3 regions of the Psychromonas sp. MME2 genome follow, and region 3 is predicted to be linked to each of the others. Evidence: predicted binding sites of a transcription regulator. Region 3 holds the regulator's gene; each other region holds the start of a gene.
The links. Region 3 encodes NrdR, which represses ribonucleotide reductase genes. Its sites were predicted from a motif close to AAACACNANATNTNGTGTTT; they were not measured.

Region 1 (5,574 bases), on a different contig from region 3:
TGTGTGTAACTCCGACTATGGATTGTTTCAGAAAAACTCCATGTCTCTATCCATGTTTCTAATTCAGGTAATGAGACAATCGGTAGTAGAGCGATATTAGGGCTACGGCCTTGGATTGAATCGAGCAAAGTTTGATATTTTAAATTTGATATGAAGATATGTTGCTCATGATCGGGTAAATTAATAAAGTCAATACGATCGCGATTTACATCTATCTCTTCTGGTCGCCAGAAAAAACTCAGCTGCTTCTCAATTAACTTCTCAAATACATCAAAACGTTGTTGATCATAACGAGCGACATTGACCGGATTACCAAAAAACATCGGCTCTTTAAGCGCATTATTAGGAATGGTTGAGAAAGTAGTATAAGCCATATGCTTCTCCATAGTGCATTAGCATCTCACCGGAGTGAGGAATAGAAAATATTAAAAACTAAAAACCCATTCGATTGAATGGGCATAACAAAATGCGGGTTAAATTTTGCACGCACCACCGGCACAGTCTTCTTCGATTACCTTTTCATCATCTGCGCCATCTCGCGTATTATGATAATAAAGCGTTTTGACTCCCATTTTATAGGCGACCAATAGATCTTTCAAGAGGTTAGTCATTGGTACTTTATTATCGTCGAAACGTTTTGGATCATAATTAGTATTCGCTGAGATAGCCTGATCAACAAATTTTTGCATAATGCCAACGAGTTCTAAGTAACCTTGGTTATTTGGAATGTTCCATAGTAACTCATAATTTTCTTTGTATTTATCAAATTCAGGAACAACCTGTTTTAAAATACCATCTTTACTCGCTTTTATGCTAATAAATCCACGTGGTGGTTCAATGCCATTGGTCGCATTAGAAATCTGGCTTGAGGTTTCTGATGGCATTAATGCTGACAAGGTTGAGTTACGTAAACCGTCTCGAACAATATCCGCACGCAGTGTTTCCCAATCTAAATGGTAGGGTTCATCACAGATTGCGTCCAATGAATTTTTATATGTGTCAATGGGTAAAATGCCTTGGGAATAGCGAGTTTCATTAAATTTAGGACAAGCCCCACGCTCTTTTGCCAGCACATTTGAAGCTTTCAATAGATAGTATTGGATCGCTTCAAAACTTTTATGGGTTAGATTGTTGGCACTGCCATCGGAGTATTTAACGCCATTTTTAGCGAGGTAATAAGCATAGTTGATCACACCAATCCCAAGAGTACGACGCGCCATGCTGCTGTTTTCTGCTGCTTTAATTGGGTAATCTTGATAATCGAGTAGATTATCTAATGCACGAACCGTTAATTCAGCAATTTCTTCTAACTCATCGAGAGATTCAATCGCACCTAAGTTTAAGGCTGACAAGGTACAGAGTGCAATTTCACCCTCTTCATCCATAATATGTTGCAGTGGTTTAGTGGGTAGCGCTATTTCAAGACATAAGTTACTTTGACGAATGGGGGCAACTTTGCTATCAAAGGGACTATGCGTATTACAGTGATCAACGTTTTGAATATAAATACGACCAGTACTTGCACGTTCTTGCATTAATATTGAAAACAGTTCGACGGAAGGAATGCTTTTCTGACGGATGTCAGGATCGCCTTCATAAACATCATAAAGACGCTCAAATTCATCTTGGTCTTCAAAAAAAGCATCGTATAAACCAGGGACATCGGACGGACTGAAGAGTGTGATATTTTTTCGTTCGATTAAGCGTTGATAAAATAAACGGCTTAATTGCACACCATAATCCATGTGACGAACACGGTTTGATTCAATCCCTCGGTTATTTTTAAGCACCAATAAACTTTCTACTTCCAAGTGCCACAGTGGGTAGAAAACCGTTGCAGCACCGCCACGGACACCGCCCTGCGAACAGGATTTTACGGCAGTTTGAAAGTATTTATAGAAGGGAATACAACCTGTATGGAATGCTTCACCACCGCGGATTGTGCTACCTAAGGCGCGAATTCGCCCTGCATTAATACCAATGCCTGCACGTTGTGAAACATATTTTACAATAGAGCTCGCAGTGGCATTGATGGAGTCGAGGCTATCACCGGCTTCGATTAATACGCAGGAACTAAATTGGCGAGTAGGCGTACGCACCCCAGACATAATTGGTGTTGGTAGGGAAATTTTAAATTGCGAAGTGGCATCATAGAAGCGGCGTACATAATCCATACGAATGGACTTGTCGTAATCTGAAAAAAGGCATGCTGCTACTAATAAATAAAGAAATTGTGCACTTTCGTATATATCACCAGTTACACGATTTTGAATTAAATATTTACCTTCAAGTTGTTTTACCGCCGCATAGGAAAAATTTAAATCGCGGTTATGGTCAATAAAGGTATCCATCTCTTCAAATTCTTGTTTTGTATAATCTTCAAGAAGGTGTGCATCATATTTGCCCTTTGAACACATTTTACTAACATGTTCAAATACGCTTGGTGGCGTGAATCGCTGATAGGCTTTTTTGCGTAGATGGAATACGGCAAGATGGGCTGCTAAATATTGATAATCTGGTGATTCTTCAGAAATAAGATCCGCTGCTGCTTTGATAATGGTTTCGTGAATATCTTCGGTACGAATGCCATCATAAAACTGAATATGTGAATTTAGTTCAACCTGCGAGACTGAAACATTGTCAAGACCTTCCGCCGCCCAAGTAATAACACGGTGGATTTTCTCGAGGTCGATGTTTTCTCTTTTGCCATTACGTTTGGTGACAAACAGGTTTTTATTCATGTGGGATTACCTTATTTCTGGCGACAATGCTTGTTAGCAAGAGGCTGTCAGTTATCGGATGCATAATTTTTAAAAACACTACATATTGTGCTTTGCAAGTTTAGTTGGCACAAGATAAAGCTTTTTTTGTTTTTATCAAGTGAATATTTTTATTCATTAAGTGGATAAGATTGTGGATAAATAGCAGTTCCAAAAACAAGTTTGTGTTCACTAACATCAACCTTTAAGTTTTTAGCGTGAGTTGTGAATTGCAATGATTTTTTATACTTTTTTTTATCTGCAGTAGTAAGAATAAATAAAGAGAAAAAGATTATCTAAAACCCGATTCTCCTCATGTTTTTTATATTTAATTGTTAGATTTTTAGTGGGGGGGAAAGTGCAGGAGTTAACGTTTCACACAATGAAGCATGTAATTGACATCAACATTATTCGTGATCCTAAATTCGCCTGAAAAGAGATTATATTCAACACCACATAACGCTTCACAATGTAGACTCGTCTTATCTACCGCTGATAATAATTGTGATGGGCGAATAAATTTTTCGTAGCTATGAGTGCCCTTAGGTACCCATTTTAAAACGTGTTCAGCACCGAGTATCATCATGACGTAAGCTTTAAATGTTTTATTGATTGTTGAAAAATAGACGCTTCCCCCGGGTTTTACCATGTCACAGCAAGCCTTGATAACGGAAGCGGGATCGGGGACATGTTCTAACATTTCCATGCAGGTAACCACATCAAATTGTTCAAAGTGGGTGAGTGCGAATTGTTCTGCCGTTGTTTTTTGATAGTCAATTTGTTGTTGCGTTTCTAATGCATGCAGGCGGGCAATTTGTAGCGATGCGTGTGCCATATCAATGCCTGTAACAGTCGCTCCTTGTTTAGCCATACTTTCTGCTAAGATGCCTCCGCCACAGCCAACGTCAACAATCTTTTTAGCAAATATACCATCAACGCCTTCTTCTATATAGGCTAACCGTGTTGGGTTGAGCATATGCAAGGGTTTAAAGTCCCCTTCAAGATCCCACCACTGCTCGGCCATTGCTGAAAATTTTTCTATCTCATCGTTATCAACATTGTTTACCACTAAAGCTCTATTTACCTGCATCCCTTAACACCGAATTAATTGAAATAATGCATTATAACGAGTTTAACCTCGCAGTTTAATGTTTTAATTATTTTTTACTGAAGTAATTTTGCTTATATCATATGCGTAGTAAATTTGCTGTTATCATATTCGTAGTAAATTTGCTGTGAATGCGTTTCTTCATCGCTATTTTGTGTTAGTATGCGCAACTCACTAAAATTCAATCGATATTCTATTAAATTAAGGATTTAGGTCTCTATGAGCGAATTTGCCTCTGACGTTTCTCCAATCAACATTGAAGATGAATTAAAGAACTCTTATCTTGATTATGCCATGAGCGTAATTGTTGGGCGTGCATTGCCCGATGTACGTGATGGTCTTAAGCCGGTTCATCGCCGTGTTTTATTTGCAATGAACGTGTTGCGCAATGACTGGAATAAACCCTATAAAAAATCAGCACGTGTTGTTGGTGATGTTATCGGTAAATATCATCCACATGGCGATACAGCCGTATACGATACTATTGTCCGTATGGCTCAGCCTTTCTCATTACGTTATATGCTTGTTGACGGCCAAGGTAACTTTGGTTTGTGGATGGTGATAGTGCTGCTGCAATGCGTTATACGGAAATCCGTATGGACAAAATTGCCCATGAATTACTTGCTGACCTAGATAAAGAGACGGTTGATTATGTTCCCAACTATGACGGCACAGAGTTTATTCCTGAAGTTTTGCCGACTAAAGTACCCAATCTGTTAATCAATGGTTCATCGGGTATTGCCGTTGGGATGGCGACCAATATACCACCACACAATCTGGGTGAAGTGGTCGATGGCTGTTTAGCATTAATTGATAATGCTGATATTACCATTAACGAACTGATTGAACTGATCCCTGGCCCTGATTTTCCAACGGCAGGTATCATTAATGGCCGTAAAGGGATCATTGATGCTTACCATACTGGTCGCGGTAAAGTTAAAATTCGCGCTAAAGCGGATATCGAAGTTAACGAAAAAAGGGCCGTGAAACCATTGTTGTTCATGAACTGCCATATCAAGTTAACAAAGCTCGCCTAATTGAAAAAATAGCAGAGTTAGTTAAAGAGAAAAAAATAGAAGGCATTAGTGCTCTGCGTGACGAGTCTGATAAAGACGGTATGCGTATGGTCGTTGAAGTTAAGCGTGGTGATGTTGGAGAGGTCATTCTAAATAACCTTTACGCACAAACGCAAATGCAAGTTTCATTTGGTATTAATGCCGTTGCATTGGACCATGGGCAACCAAAACTGTTTAACTTAAAAATGATGCTCGAAGCCTTTATTCTGCATCGTCGAGAAGTGGTAACACGCCGTACCGTATTTGAACTGCGCAAAGCACGTGATAGAGCGCATATCCTTGAAGGCTTAGCAATTTCTTTAGTTAATATCGAACCAATTATTGAGTTGATTCGAAATTCAGCGACACCTGCCGAAGCGAAAATCGGTTTACAGTCACAGGGCTGGGAACTCGGTAACGTCGTTGTTATGCTTGAAGCTGCAGGGGTAAATGCTGCGCGTCCAGATGGTTTGCCGATTGAATTTGGTGTACGTGATAATCACTATTACATGACTGAAGTTCAAGCTCAGGCGATTCTAGATTTACGTTTACATAAGTTAACGGGTTTAGAGCATGAGAAAATATTAAGCGAATATAAAGAGCTATTAGAAATAATTGCCGGGTTACTGCATATTCTAGCGAGTCCTGCTCG
Region 2 (5,574 bases), on a different contig from region 3:
CGATATTTGCTGGATGCAGAGGATCACCACCGGAGAGGGTTAACCCCGCTCTTTTTATGCGTGTGTCATTAAGGTCTTGAATTATCTGATCAGCCAACTGCTCGGTAAACAACTCCCCAGCGTCGGGCGAGAGGGTTGACTGATTATAACAACCTTTACAGTGATGAATACACCCAGAGACAAATAGTGTACAACGCGTACCTTCACCATTGAGTACATCAAGCGGATAATATTTACTGTAATTCATACCGGCGAATTCCTAAAAGCAAAACACCCCACGTTAAGCGAGGTGTTTTTATCTTGCTGTTATTAAATATAAAATTTAAAGGTGTTTAACGCGACGCTTCACTTCTTCTTGCTTGCCTTCATTAAATGGGCGCGCATCGGGGCTACCTAGGTAGCCACATACACGGCGTGTTACCGCCACTTTTTCAGAGTCGGAGTTACCACAACTAGGGCATACAAACCCTTTACTGGTACAGTCAAATTCGCCATGGAATCCACACTCATAACACTCATCAATGGGGGTGTTAGTACCGTAATAAGGGACGCGTGAATAGCTGTAATCCCAAACGTCTTCTAACGCTTTAAGGTTATGTTGCATATTTGGATATTCGCCATAACAGATGAATCCACCGCTAGCAATCGCAGGGTATGGCATCTCAAAATCAAGTTTATCATATGGATTCGCGATTTTTTCAACATCCAAATGGTAACTATTTGTATAATAGCCTTTATCGGTCACCCCATCTAAAACACCAAATTGCTTCGCATCTAAGCGGCAGAAACGGTCACATAAATTTTCTGAAGGCGTTGAGTATAGACTAAAGCCATAGCCAGTTTCCGCAGTCCAACGTTTAGTCGCCTCTTTTAAATAACTAATGACAGCAAGTGCTTTTTGTTGTTTTTCAGTGTTATCAAATAGGTGATCATCTGTACCGTACAATGCATTAATTGTTTCATGTAAACCGATGTAGCCCAATGAAATAGAAGCGCGGCCATTTTTAAATATATCGGCAACACAATCATTGGCTTTTAAACGTACCCCACAGGCACCTTCCATATAAAGGATAGGAGCAACACTGGCTTTCACTTCCGACAACCTTTCAATACGCGTATCTAATGCTTTTTTCGCCAAGGCTAAACGACTATCTAATAATTTGTAGAACTGTTCTTCATCACAGCCAGATTCAAGAGCAACACGAGGTAAGTTAACACTTACAACGCCAAGATTATTACGACCATCATGGATCAGCTCATCATTTTCTTTATAGGCATCCAAGAAACTGCGGCATCCCATTGGGGTTTTAAATGACCCAGTGACTTCCACCACTTTATCGAAATTCAAAATATCTGGGTACATCCGTTTTGAGGCACATTCCAATGCCAATTGTTTAATATCGTAGTTGGGATCGCCCTGTTTATGGTTAACCCCCTCTTTAATCGCAAATACCAATTTAGGGAAAATGGCGGTTTTGCGATTTTTACCCAAACCAGCGATACGAATTTTAAAGATCGACTCTTGAATTAAACGCGCTTCCCAACTGGTGCCCAATCCTAAACCAAAGGTAACAAAAGGCGTTTGACCATTAGCCGTATGTAAGGTATTCACCTCATACTCGAGTGACTGGAAGGCGTCATAGCACTCTTTTTCTGTCTGTTCAGCAGCATAGTTTTGCGGCTCGGCAATATTCCACTTATTAGCTATCACAAGATGTTTTTTATAACTCATGCTGACATAGGGTGCGAGCGTAGTATCAATCCCATTAATAGTGGTTCCACCATAAATGTGGCTAGCCACCTGTGCAATAATTTGTGCCGTAACAGCCGTCGCCGTTGAAATTGATTTTGGCTCCTCAATTTCAGCATTGCCCATTTTAAAGCCCTGCGTAAACATCCCCTTTATATCGATCAACATACAGTTAAACATTGGGAAAAAAGGCGCATAATCTAAATCGTGATAATGTAATTCACCTTTATCGTGCGCACGCACCACATCGCGAGGTAATATATAAGATTTAGCATAATGCTTAGCGACAATCCCCGCTAAGAGGTCGCGCTGGGTCGGGATAACTTTACTATCTTTATTGGCGTTTTCATTTAGTAATGCGGCATTGCTTTGCTCAATCAACCCATAAATCTCACTATTTAAGTGACTTTTACGTTCACGGGCAATGTCTCTATCGTGACGATATTCAATGTAAACACGGGCTAATTCACTATGCCCACTTTTCATTAAACAAACTTCAACGGCATCTTGAATATCATGAATATCTACTTCAACCTGCCCCTGCAATTGCAACTCGACTTCCGCTGCAATGGCAAAAGCGTCAACGCCTTTACAACGCGCTGCGCCCGATGCTTTTAAGATAGCTTCCGCTATACGCAAGGAATTAAATGGTACTTGACTTCCATCTCGTTTAATTACAACAGGTTTCATCACAACGCTCCAAAATCACCAGCAACATACTATATATTGTGGGTGCGCATGATACATAACACTAGATATTGAGCCTTGATATAAATCAATTTTCAATTCAGGTGATAATTTAGTATCTTAAAATTGCTCATCGACTACATTTTTGATGATTTTTTGTTGCTATTTTAAGAAGGCTTTTAGATAAAATAAAAGGCTGATAGTAGCCACTATCGCTGTATAAGTGATAACAATAAAAGCGTAACGATTAACTTTATAAAATGCACTATTTAGACACTGACCAGAAGGTATTTTATTGCTATTATAACAAGTTAGAGTTAACCACGCATTACCCCTATTTTTCCAGTGGAATTAAATTGTTATGAACGATTATTTTTTACTTTTTTTTGGCACAGTGTTAGTTAATAACTTTGTTTTAGTAAAGTTTCTTGGCTTATGCCCTTTTATGGGTGTCTCAAATAAAGTTGAAACTGCCGTTGGCATGTCCTTTGCGACGACCTTTGTTTTAACATTAACAGCAGCATTGTCCTATGTCGTCAATACTTATTTACTGATACCACTCGACTTACTCTATCTACAAACGTTAAGCTTCATATTAGTGATCGCAGTGATTGTGCAATTTACAGAAATGGTAATGCATAAAACTAGCCCAACGCTATACCGTTTATTAGGCATATTTTTGCCCTTAATCACCACCAACTGCGCTATTTTAGGTCTCGCGTTACTAAACATAAATGAGCAACACAATTTTGTGCAATCCATTATTTATGGTTTTAGTGCTGGGGTTGGTTTCTCCTTGGTCTTGGTGCTATTTTCATCCATGCGCGAGCGCCTCGCTGCGGCCGATGTTCCTTTACCTTTTAAGGGCGCATCGATAGCAATGATCACCGCAGGGTTAATGTCACTTGCCTTTATGGGCTTTACAGGCCTAATTAAGTAATAGAGAAAGATATAATGATAACAAACATTGCTATCGCTATTTTGTCATTGGGGGTACTCGGAGCCATTTTTGGCGTGCTACTGGGATATTCATCATTACGATTTAAAGTTAAAGAAGATCCTATCGTTGAAGAACTCGATGCCATCTTACCACAAACACAGTGTGGCCAATGTGGTTATCCCGGTTGTAAACCCTATGCGCAAGCCATCGCAAATGGCGATGATATTAATAAGTGCCCCCCGGGCGGTGATGCTGTTATGCGTCAACTTGCTGCGCGTATGGGCGTTGAACCGAAAGAGTTAGAAGGTGAAGAAAAACCGAAATTGGTTGCCTTTATTCGTGAAGATGAATGCATTGGTTGCACGAAATGTATTCAAGCTTGCCCTGTCGATGCCATTTTAGGCGCAACTCGGCAGATGCATACCGTGATCAGCGATGAATGTACAGGCTGTGAACTCTGCGTTGCTCCCTGTCCAACTGATTGTATTGATATGATTCCAATTGCTTTAACTACACAAAATTGGCAATGGGATCTCAACCGTATTCCAACTAAAAACAGTATTGAGTCTTAGTATGTCAATAATGCCTATCAATCTACTTAGCGACGATCAACTCGCACTAATTTCCTCTGGCAAACAGTGGTCATTTCATGGGGGGATTCATCCTCAAGAAAATAAACAACAAAGTAACCAAACTGCCATTGAAGATGCGGGTATTCCTCCCTTTTTAATCATTGCCGTTGAGCATAAGGGCCACACTCCTGAGTTATTAGTAAAAGTTGGCGATCCGGTTTTAAAGGGGCAACCATTAACCAAAGTCTATGGCGCAATGGTGACACAACATGCCTCTAGCTCAGGAACCGTGCATGCAATAGAAAAACGTACTGATTTACATCCATCGGGACTCCCCGTTCTCTCAGTGGTGATCGCCACCGATGGTTTAGATAGGCATGTAAATTATGAGAGATGTGAGGATTACCAAGCACAAGCCAATGTCCAACTCATTGAAAAAATTTATCAAGCTGGCATTGTGGGTTTAGGTGGCGCGGGTTTTCCAACGCATTTAAAACTGTTTCATAAAGAAGGTATCAAACTGCTTATTATTAACGCAGTCGAATGTGAGCCTTATATCACCGCAGATGATCGACTAATGCAAGAGCATAGTGACGAGATCATCAAGGGGATACAAATATTACAGCATATACTCAAACCAACACTGACCGTTATCGCCATTGAAGATAATAAACCACAAGCAACATTGGCATTAAATGAAGCAGTGCAAAAAGTCGCAGTTGAACAAGAAAGTAACATAATCATTCGGACCATTGCGACACGCTATCCTTCAGGCAGTGAAAAACAGCTAATCGAAATTATTACCGGTCAACAAACGCCCCATGATAAGCACCCGACTGACCTTGGCATTGTCATGCAAAACGTTGGCACCGTGTTTGCGATTAAAGAGGCAATCATTGATGGTAAACCACTTATTTCCCGTATTGTCACCTTAACCGGCGATGCATTTTCTCAAAAAGGCAATTTGAGTGTCCGCATCGGTACCCCTATCCAATATTTACTCGATAGAAATAAATTTGATGAGAAACAGGCAGAACAATTAATTATTGGCGGGCCGATGATGGGCTTTTCGATTAGCCATAGCAACATTCCCGTCAGCAAAATATGTAACTGCATTCTTGCAGCAACGACAAAAGAGCTTCCTGCTCCACCGCCAGAGCGAGCCTGTATTCGCTGTGGGGAATGTGCACAAGTCTGCCCAGTTCAACTATTACCACAGCAACTTTTTTGGTACGCAAAGAGCAAAGATCATGGCAATTTAGCGGAATATAACCTGTCAGCCTGTATCGAGTGTGGTGCCTGCGCCTTTGTTTGCCCAAGCAATATTCCCTTAGTGGAATATTATCGCGTCGCCAAAGCTGAAATAAAAACGGCAAAAGAGGAAGCACAAAAATCAGAAAAAGCCCGTCTACGTTTTGAAAAACGCGCGGCACGATTAGAGCAAGAAAAAAGAGATCGCCAAGCAAAACACAAAGAAGCGGCGCAGAAACGTCAACAGCAACTTAAACAGCAAAATGGTGGGGAAGACCTTATCGCAGCTGCATTGGCTCGCGCTAAAGCGAAAAAAGAAGCAAGCAACGAAGGCACTGAAGCGCCAACAGGCGATACCCGCAAAGATGCCGTGG
Region 3 (5,574 bases):
CTAATAACCAAAAACGCCAACAAGCACGTGTTCGCTTATTTGAAACGGGTCTGCGTTTTATCAAAGATGAAAGTGTTGAAAATGGTATTTCTCAACAGCCAATGTTAGCGGGTGTCATTATCGGTAATGTGAATGATCAACATTGGGATATTGCCACACGTAATGCGGATTTTTTTGACCTTAAAGCGGATCTAGAGGCAATACTAGACCTTTGTGTTGATGCTCACAGTTTTGAGTTTAAAGCAGAAACCCACAGTGCATTACATCCTGGTCAGTCAGCGGGTATTTACCGTAATGGTAAAAACATTGGTTATATCGGTACATTGCACCCAAGTTTAACCAAACCATTTGCATTAAATGGTACTGCGATAGTATTTGAGATTCAACTTGAGCAGATCATTACACGTAAATTACCACAATCAGCGGATATCTCTAAGTTCCCAGCTAACCACCGAGACCTTGCTTTTGTTGTCGATGAGCAAGTAAATGCAGGTAACGTACTAAAATTTATAGAAAAAATTGGCATTACTGAACTAGTTGGCATAAACTTATTCGATGTATACCAAGGTGCAGGCGTAGCAGAAGGTAAGAAGAGCTTAGCGATAGGTTTGATCCTACAAAATACGACGAGAACCTTAGAAGAGCAAGAGATTGCAAATAGTGTAAATAGCATTATAGAAGCGGTTTCTATGGAGTTTAATGCATCGTTGAGAGAATAATTTTATGGCACTGACTAAAGCTGATATATCAACCCATTTATCTGAAAAAATAGGCCTAAGTAAAAAAGAGGCAAAAGAGTTTGTCGAATCTTTTTTTGAGGAGATTAAAGCAACACTGGAAAGTGGAGAAGCTGTCAAAATTTCTGGTTTTGGTGGCTTTGAGCTAAAGGATAAAAGTGAACGTCCGGGTCGTAACCCTAAAACTGGTGAAGATATTCCAATTGCCGCACGCCGGGTTGTTACCTTTCGAGCGGGGCAAAAATTAAAGGAACTAGTTGAAGAAAAGTTGCCCGATAGCGAAGATAAACTTTAGTTATATGAGCAAAAATAAAAAAACCGCATTTGCGGTTTTTTTTTATTTAAAAAACTGTTTTTGTTAAAGTAGCAAGTATCATTGTCAATAAATGTTATACCAATCGGATTAAGTATGTGATCTAATACCAATTCCGGTAAGTATGTGACCTAGATTTTGCGCAGGAAAAACAGCTTAATTCAAGGCGTAATTTGACGTAAATGGTTATTCCCTTTGCGAAAATTACAACGCAGCAGTAAGTTGTTTTAACCAGTAAAATAGATCAGCTATTTATCGGAATTGGTATAAATTTTGCGCCGGAAAAATGGCTTTATTTGAGGCGTAAGTTGACGCAAATGGTGTTCCCTATGCGAAACTTACAACAAAAAAGTAAGTTATTTTAACCAGTAAAATAGATCAGCTATTTATTCCAATTGGTATTATAATTTTCAACCTAGAATTTCCCACTGAGAGTAAACCATTATGTACTGTCCATTTTGTAGTGCACAAGATACAAAAGTTATTGATTCTCGTCTTGTAGCAGAAGGGTTTCAAGTTCGTCGCCGTCGTTCTTGTAATGAGTGTAGTGAGCGTTTTACTACTTTTGAAATGGCTGAACTCATCATGCCGCGATTAATTAAATCTGATGGACGTAGAGAACCCTTTAATGATGAAAAGTTACTCGTGGGTATTCACCGAGCTTTAGAAAAAAGGCCAGTCAGTATTGAGGCCATTGAAGCAACGGTTAATAAATTGAAGTCTAAATTGCGTGCCACGGGAGAGCGTGAAGTTTCTTCAAAAATGGTTGGAGAATTGGTCATGGAGTTATTAAAAGGTTTAGATAAAATTGCTTATATTCGTTTTGCTTCCGTGTATAGATCCTTTGAAGATATTAAAGAGTTTGGTGAAGAGATTGCTAAATTAGAAAAGTAATATCTCTATGTTATCTCAAGGCTCTTTGTTAGCTGCTCACTCGGATATCAGAGCAAGGCGTAACATGAGCTAATTGTGACTGTTTGATTTTCTAGCTAGTGCCGTTAGGTAAGGAAAAATGTTCCAATCTGCTTTGTTATAAAGCCGCTATGTAGAACAACGATACTTCAATTTTATGGCTAATATATTGGCACTCTTTTTCCTGCTGACTTTGCATTTTAGTCGCATGGGTATAAATAGATGGAATAATAATGAACAACGCTCAATTTTCTGAATTAGATACGCAATATATGGCGCGCGCTATTGAGTTAGCAAGGAAAGGGCGCTTTACAACTTCCCCTAATCCAAATGTTGGGTGCGTTATTGTTAAAAATAATGCCATTGTTGGTGAAGGTTTTCATTTACAAGCAGGAGCTTCCCATGCTGAGGTGAATGCCTTACGGATGGCAACAAATAGCGCCACGGATGCAACCTGCTATGTGACGCTTGAACCCTGTTCACATTATGGGCGGACGCCTCCCTGTGCATTAGCTCTGCTTGAGGCTGGTGTGAAGCGTGTTGTGATCGCGATGGTTGATCCTAATCCGAAGGTTGCGGGGCGTGGTATTGCTATCCTCAGGGATGCGGGCATCACCGTTGAAGTGGGGTTGTTGGAAGCCGAAGCTGAGAATTTAAACCAAGGTTTTATTAAGCGCATGAAATTTCAGCGGCCACGCGTTACCGTAAAACTTGCAGCTAGTTTAGATGGTAAAACCGCGTTACAAAATGGCGTCAGTAAATGGATAACGGGCGCTCAAGCACGTATTGATGTGCAGTATTATCGTGCCATGCAAAGTGCTATTTTAACTGGCAGCGGAACGGTACTTGCTGATGATCCAAGTTTGAATGTTCGTTATCAAGAATTGCAGCAAAGTCCTCGATTTGATAGTGACATTCCTGCATCTTCTTTGCATCAACCGATACGAATTATATTAGATTCTCATAATAAATTAACATTGTCAGAAAAACTATTTACTATTCCAGGCAAGGTCTTATTGGTTTCGCTCACCGCGCGATCTGATCTTAATGATAAAGTGCTTAATGCCGATGTTGAGCAGCTTATTGGCGTGGATGATAGTCACGGGCGAATCGATTTGGCAGTGCTGTTGAAGCAACTTAATGACTATGAAATTAATGATTTATGGGTTGAGGCTGGCGCAACGTTAGCGGGGGCTTTTTTCAATAATCAGTTAGTTGATGAATTTATACTCTATCAAGCGACAAAATTGTTGGGCGATAAAGGTAGAAACTTAGTAAACTTACCCAATTATTTAGAAATGGACGCGGTTGTACAATTATCACTTAAAGAATCGGTGATTATTGGCAATGATATTCGCACCATAAGTTATCGAGATTAATATGTTCACAGGTATTATAGAAGCGGTAGGAAAAATTACGGCAATTAAACACAATGCACAAGATATGACGATTAGTGTTGATGCGGGGTGTTTAGATATGAGTGATGTCAAACTTGGCGATAGTATTGCTAATAATGGCGTCTGTTTGACGGTAACTAAGTTATCAGGAAGTGGTTTTGATGCCGATGTCTCCTACGAAACCATTAAGCGCAGTGGATTTTCACAAATTCAAACAGGCTTTATGGTAAATCTAGAAAAAGCGATGCAAATGAATGCGCGTTTTGGTGGGCATATTGTTAGTGGGCATGTCGATGGAGTAGGCGAAGTCATTTCCATCTCTGCGACGGGCAATGCGATAGATTATTGGATACAAGCCCCCGATAATTTAGCCAAGTATATCGCGCAAAAAGGGTCTATTAGTGTTGATGGCATTAGTTTAACGACTAATGAGGTTAATGGTGCTGCCTTTAAATTAACGATTATCCCACATACTATTGCGCAAACGAATATGATAAATTACGCCGTTGGAACCAAAGTGAATTTAGAAGTTGATGTGATTGCACGATATTTAGAACGATTGATATTGGGTGATGAAGCTGCCGCAGAGCAAGTAGAAAAAAAATCAACGATGGAACTACTCGCTAAAAGTGGTTTCTTAGGGTAAAGCCAACATAAATTAGGGCTTCCTATCTTTTTAAAGAATATGGGGCTGCTATAAAAAGCACCACAAGGATAGAAAATGAAATTAAATACAACTGCTGAAATTATAGAAGATATTCGTTTGGGTAAAATGGTTATTTTGATGGATGATGAAGATCGTGAGAATGAAGGCGATCTTATCATGGCTGCAGACCTAGTGACACCCGAAGCCATTAATTTCATGGCTACATATGGTCGAGGATTAGTTTGCTTAACGTTAACAGAGGCTCGCTGTAAGCAACTTAATTTACCTTTAATGGTGGCGGATAATACAGCGGCATATCAAACCAACTTTACGGTTTCAATTGAAGCTGCTCAAGGTGTGACGACGGGGATTTCTGCAGCAGATCGTGCTATTACTGTTCAGGCTGCCGTTGCTAAAGATGCTAAACCGACTGATATTGTTATGCCCGGTCATATTTTCCCATTGAAAGCACAACCCGGAGGCGTGCTTACTCGTGCTGGGCACACTGAAGCCGGCTGTGATTTGGCGCGTTTAGCCGGGCGAGAGCCTGCTGGTGTTATTGTAGAAATACTTAATGAAGATGGCACCATGGCGCGCCGCCCAGATTTAGAAAAGTTTGCGCAACAACATGGTTTGAAATTAGGCACAGTCGCGGATCTAATTGAGTACCGTAATAATAATGAAACAACCATTGAGCGCGTAAGTGAATGTAAGTTACCGACGGAATTTGGTGAGTTTGATTTAGTGGCTTATCAAGATACTATCGATAAACAAGTACATTTTGCGTTGGTGAATGGTGCAATTAAATCAGGACATATCACTAACGTGCGGGTACATCTACAAAATACATTTAGCGATAATTTTTTCTCCGACCGCTTCGCTACGCGCACTTGGCCATTGCATAATGCATTACAACGTCTTGCACAAGATGGTGGGGTATTAGTTATGCTTGGGCACCAAGAGACAGCTGAATCATTGATCGAGCAAGTTAAACATATTGCACAACAGGATGCGGGCGAACGGGTTGCCAATAAACCTCAGGGGGCGAGTCGACGCGTTGGTGTCGGTTCGCAAATATTGCGCGATTTGGGCGTGCAAAAAATGGCATTATTAAGCTCTGAGAAAAAATATCACGCACTGGCAGGTTTTGGGCTCGAGGTGGTTGATTACATCACTGAGTAATAAGCATTAATCATAAAATGTGCTAGAATGCACAAAATTGTACTAATAAGGGTAGAAAATGAAAATAATTGAAGGTGGATTAGCGGCACCACACGCGAAAATAGCAATCGTAATCTCTCGTTTCAACAGCTTTATTAATGAGCAGTTATTAGCTGGGGCGCTTGATACCCTTAAACGTACTGGTCAAGTTGAAGATGATAATATTTCTGTTGTACGTGTACCTGGTGCGGTTGAATTACCATTGGCAACAAAACGTGTTGCCGCATCTAAAAAATATGATGCTATTATTGCTTTAGGAACGGTGATACGCGGTGGCACACCACACTTTGAATTTGTTGCTAATGAGTGCAATAAAGGTTTGGCTCAGGTGTCACTTGAATTTGATGT

Region 1: a site for NrdR is predicted at 2,815-2,834, ahead of nrdA (class 1a ribonucleoside-diphosphate reductase subunit alpha). Genes of this name have one in related genera too.
Region 2: a site for NrdR is predicted at 2,465-2,484, ahead of nrdD (anaerobic ribonucleoside-triphosphate reductase). Genes of this name have one in related genera too.

What each region holds. Positions count from the first base shown of each region.
Region 1 covers NZ_JBEWXI010000010.1:165,597-171,170, forward strand. The annotation lists gene nrdB (class Ia ribonucleoside-diphosphate reductase subunit beta) at 1-374, opposite strand, end outside; gene nrdA (class 1a ribonucleoside-diphosphate reductase subunit alpha) at 474-2,741, opposite strand; gene ubiG (bifunctional 2-polyprenyl-6-hydroxyphenol methylase/3-demethylubiquinol 3-O-methyltransferase UbiG) at 3,127-3,849, opposite strand; partial or broken gene gyrA (DNA topoisomerase (ATP-hydrolyzing) subunit A) at 4,087-5,574, shown strand, end outside.
Region 2 covers NZ_JBEWXI010000012.1:181,601-187,174, reverse strand. The annotation lists gene nrdG (anaerobic ribonucleoside-triphosphate reductase-activating protein) at 1-247, opposite strand, end outside; gene nrdD (anaerobic ribonucleoside-triphosphate reductase) at 323-2,440, opposite strand; gene rsxA (electron transport complex subunit RsxA) at 2,799-3,377, shown strand; gene rsxB (electron transport complex subunit RsxB) at 3,392-3,949, shown strand; gene rsxC (electron transport complex subunit RsxC) at 3,951-5,574, shown strand, end outside.
Region 3 covers NZ_JBEWXI010000011.1:144,506-150,079, reverse strand. The annotation lists gene pheT (phenylalanine--tRNA ligase subunit beta) at 1-719, shown strand, start outside; gene AB1A03_RS10170 (integration host factor subunit alpha) at 724-1,032, shown strand; gene nrdR (transcriptional regulator NrdR) at 1,495-1,944, shown strand; gene ribD (bifunctional diaminohydroxyphosphoribosylaminopyrimidine deaminase/5-amino-6-(5-phosphoribosylamino)uracil reductase RibD) at 2,193-3,341, shown strand; gene AB1A03_RS10155 (riboflavin synthase) at 3,343-4,005, shown strand; gene ribBA (bifunctional 3,4-dihydroxy-2-butanone-4-phosphate synthase/GTP cyclohydrolase II) at 4,081-5,187, shown strand; gene ribH (6,7-dimethyl-8-ribityllumazine synthase) at 5,246-5,574, shown strand, end outside.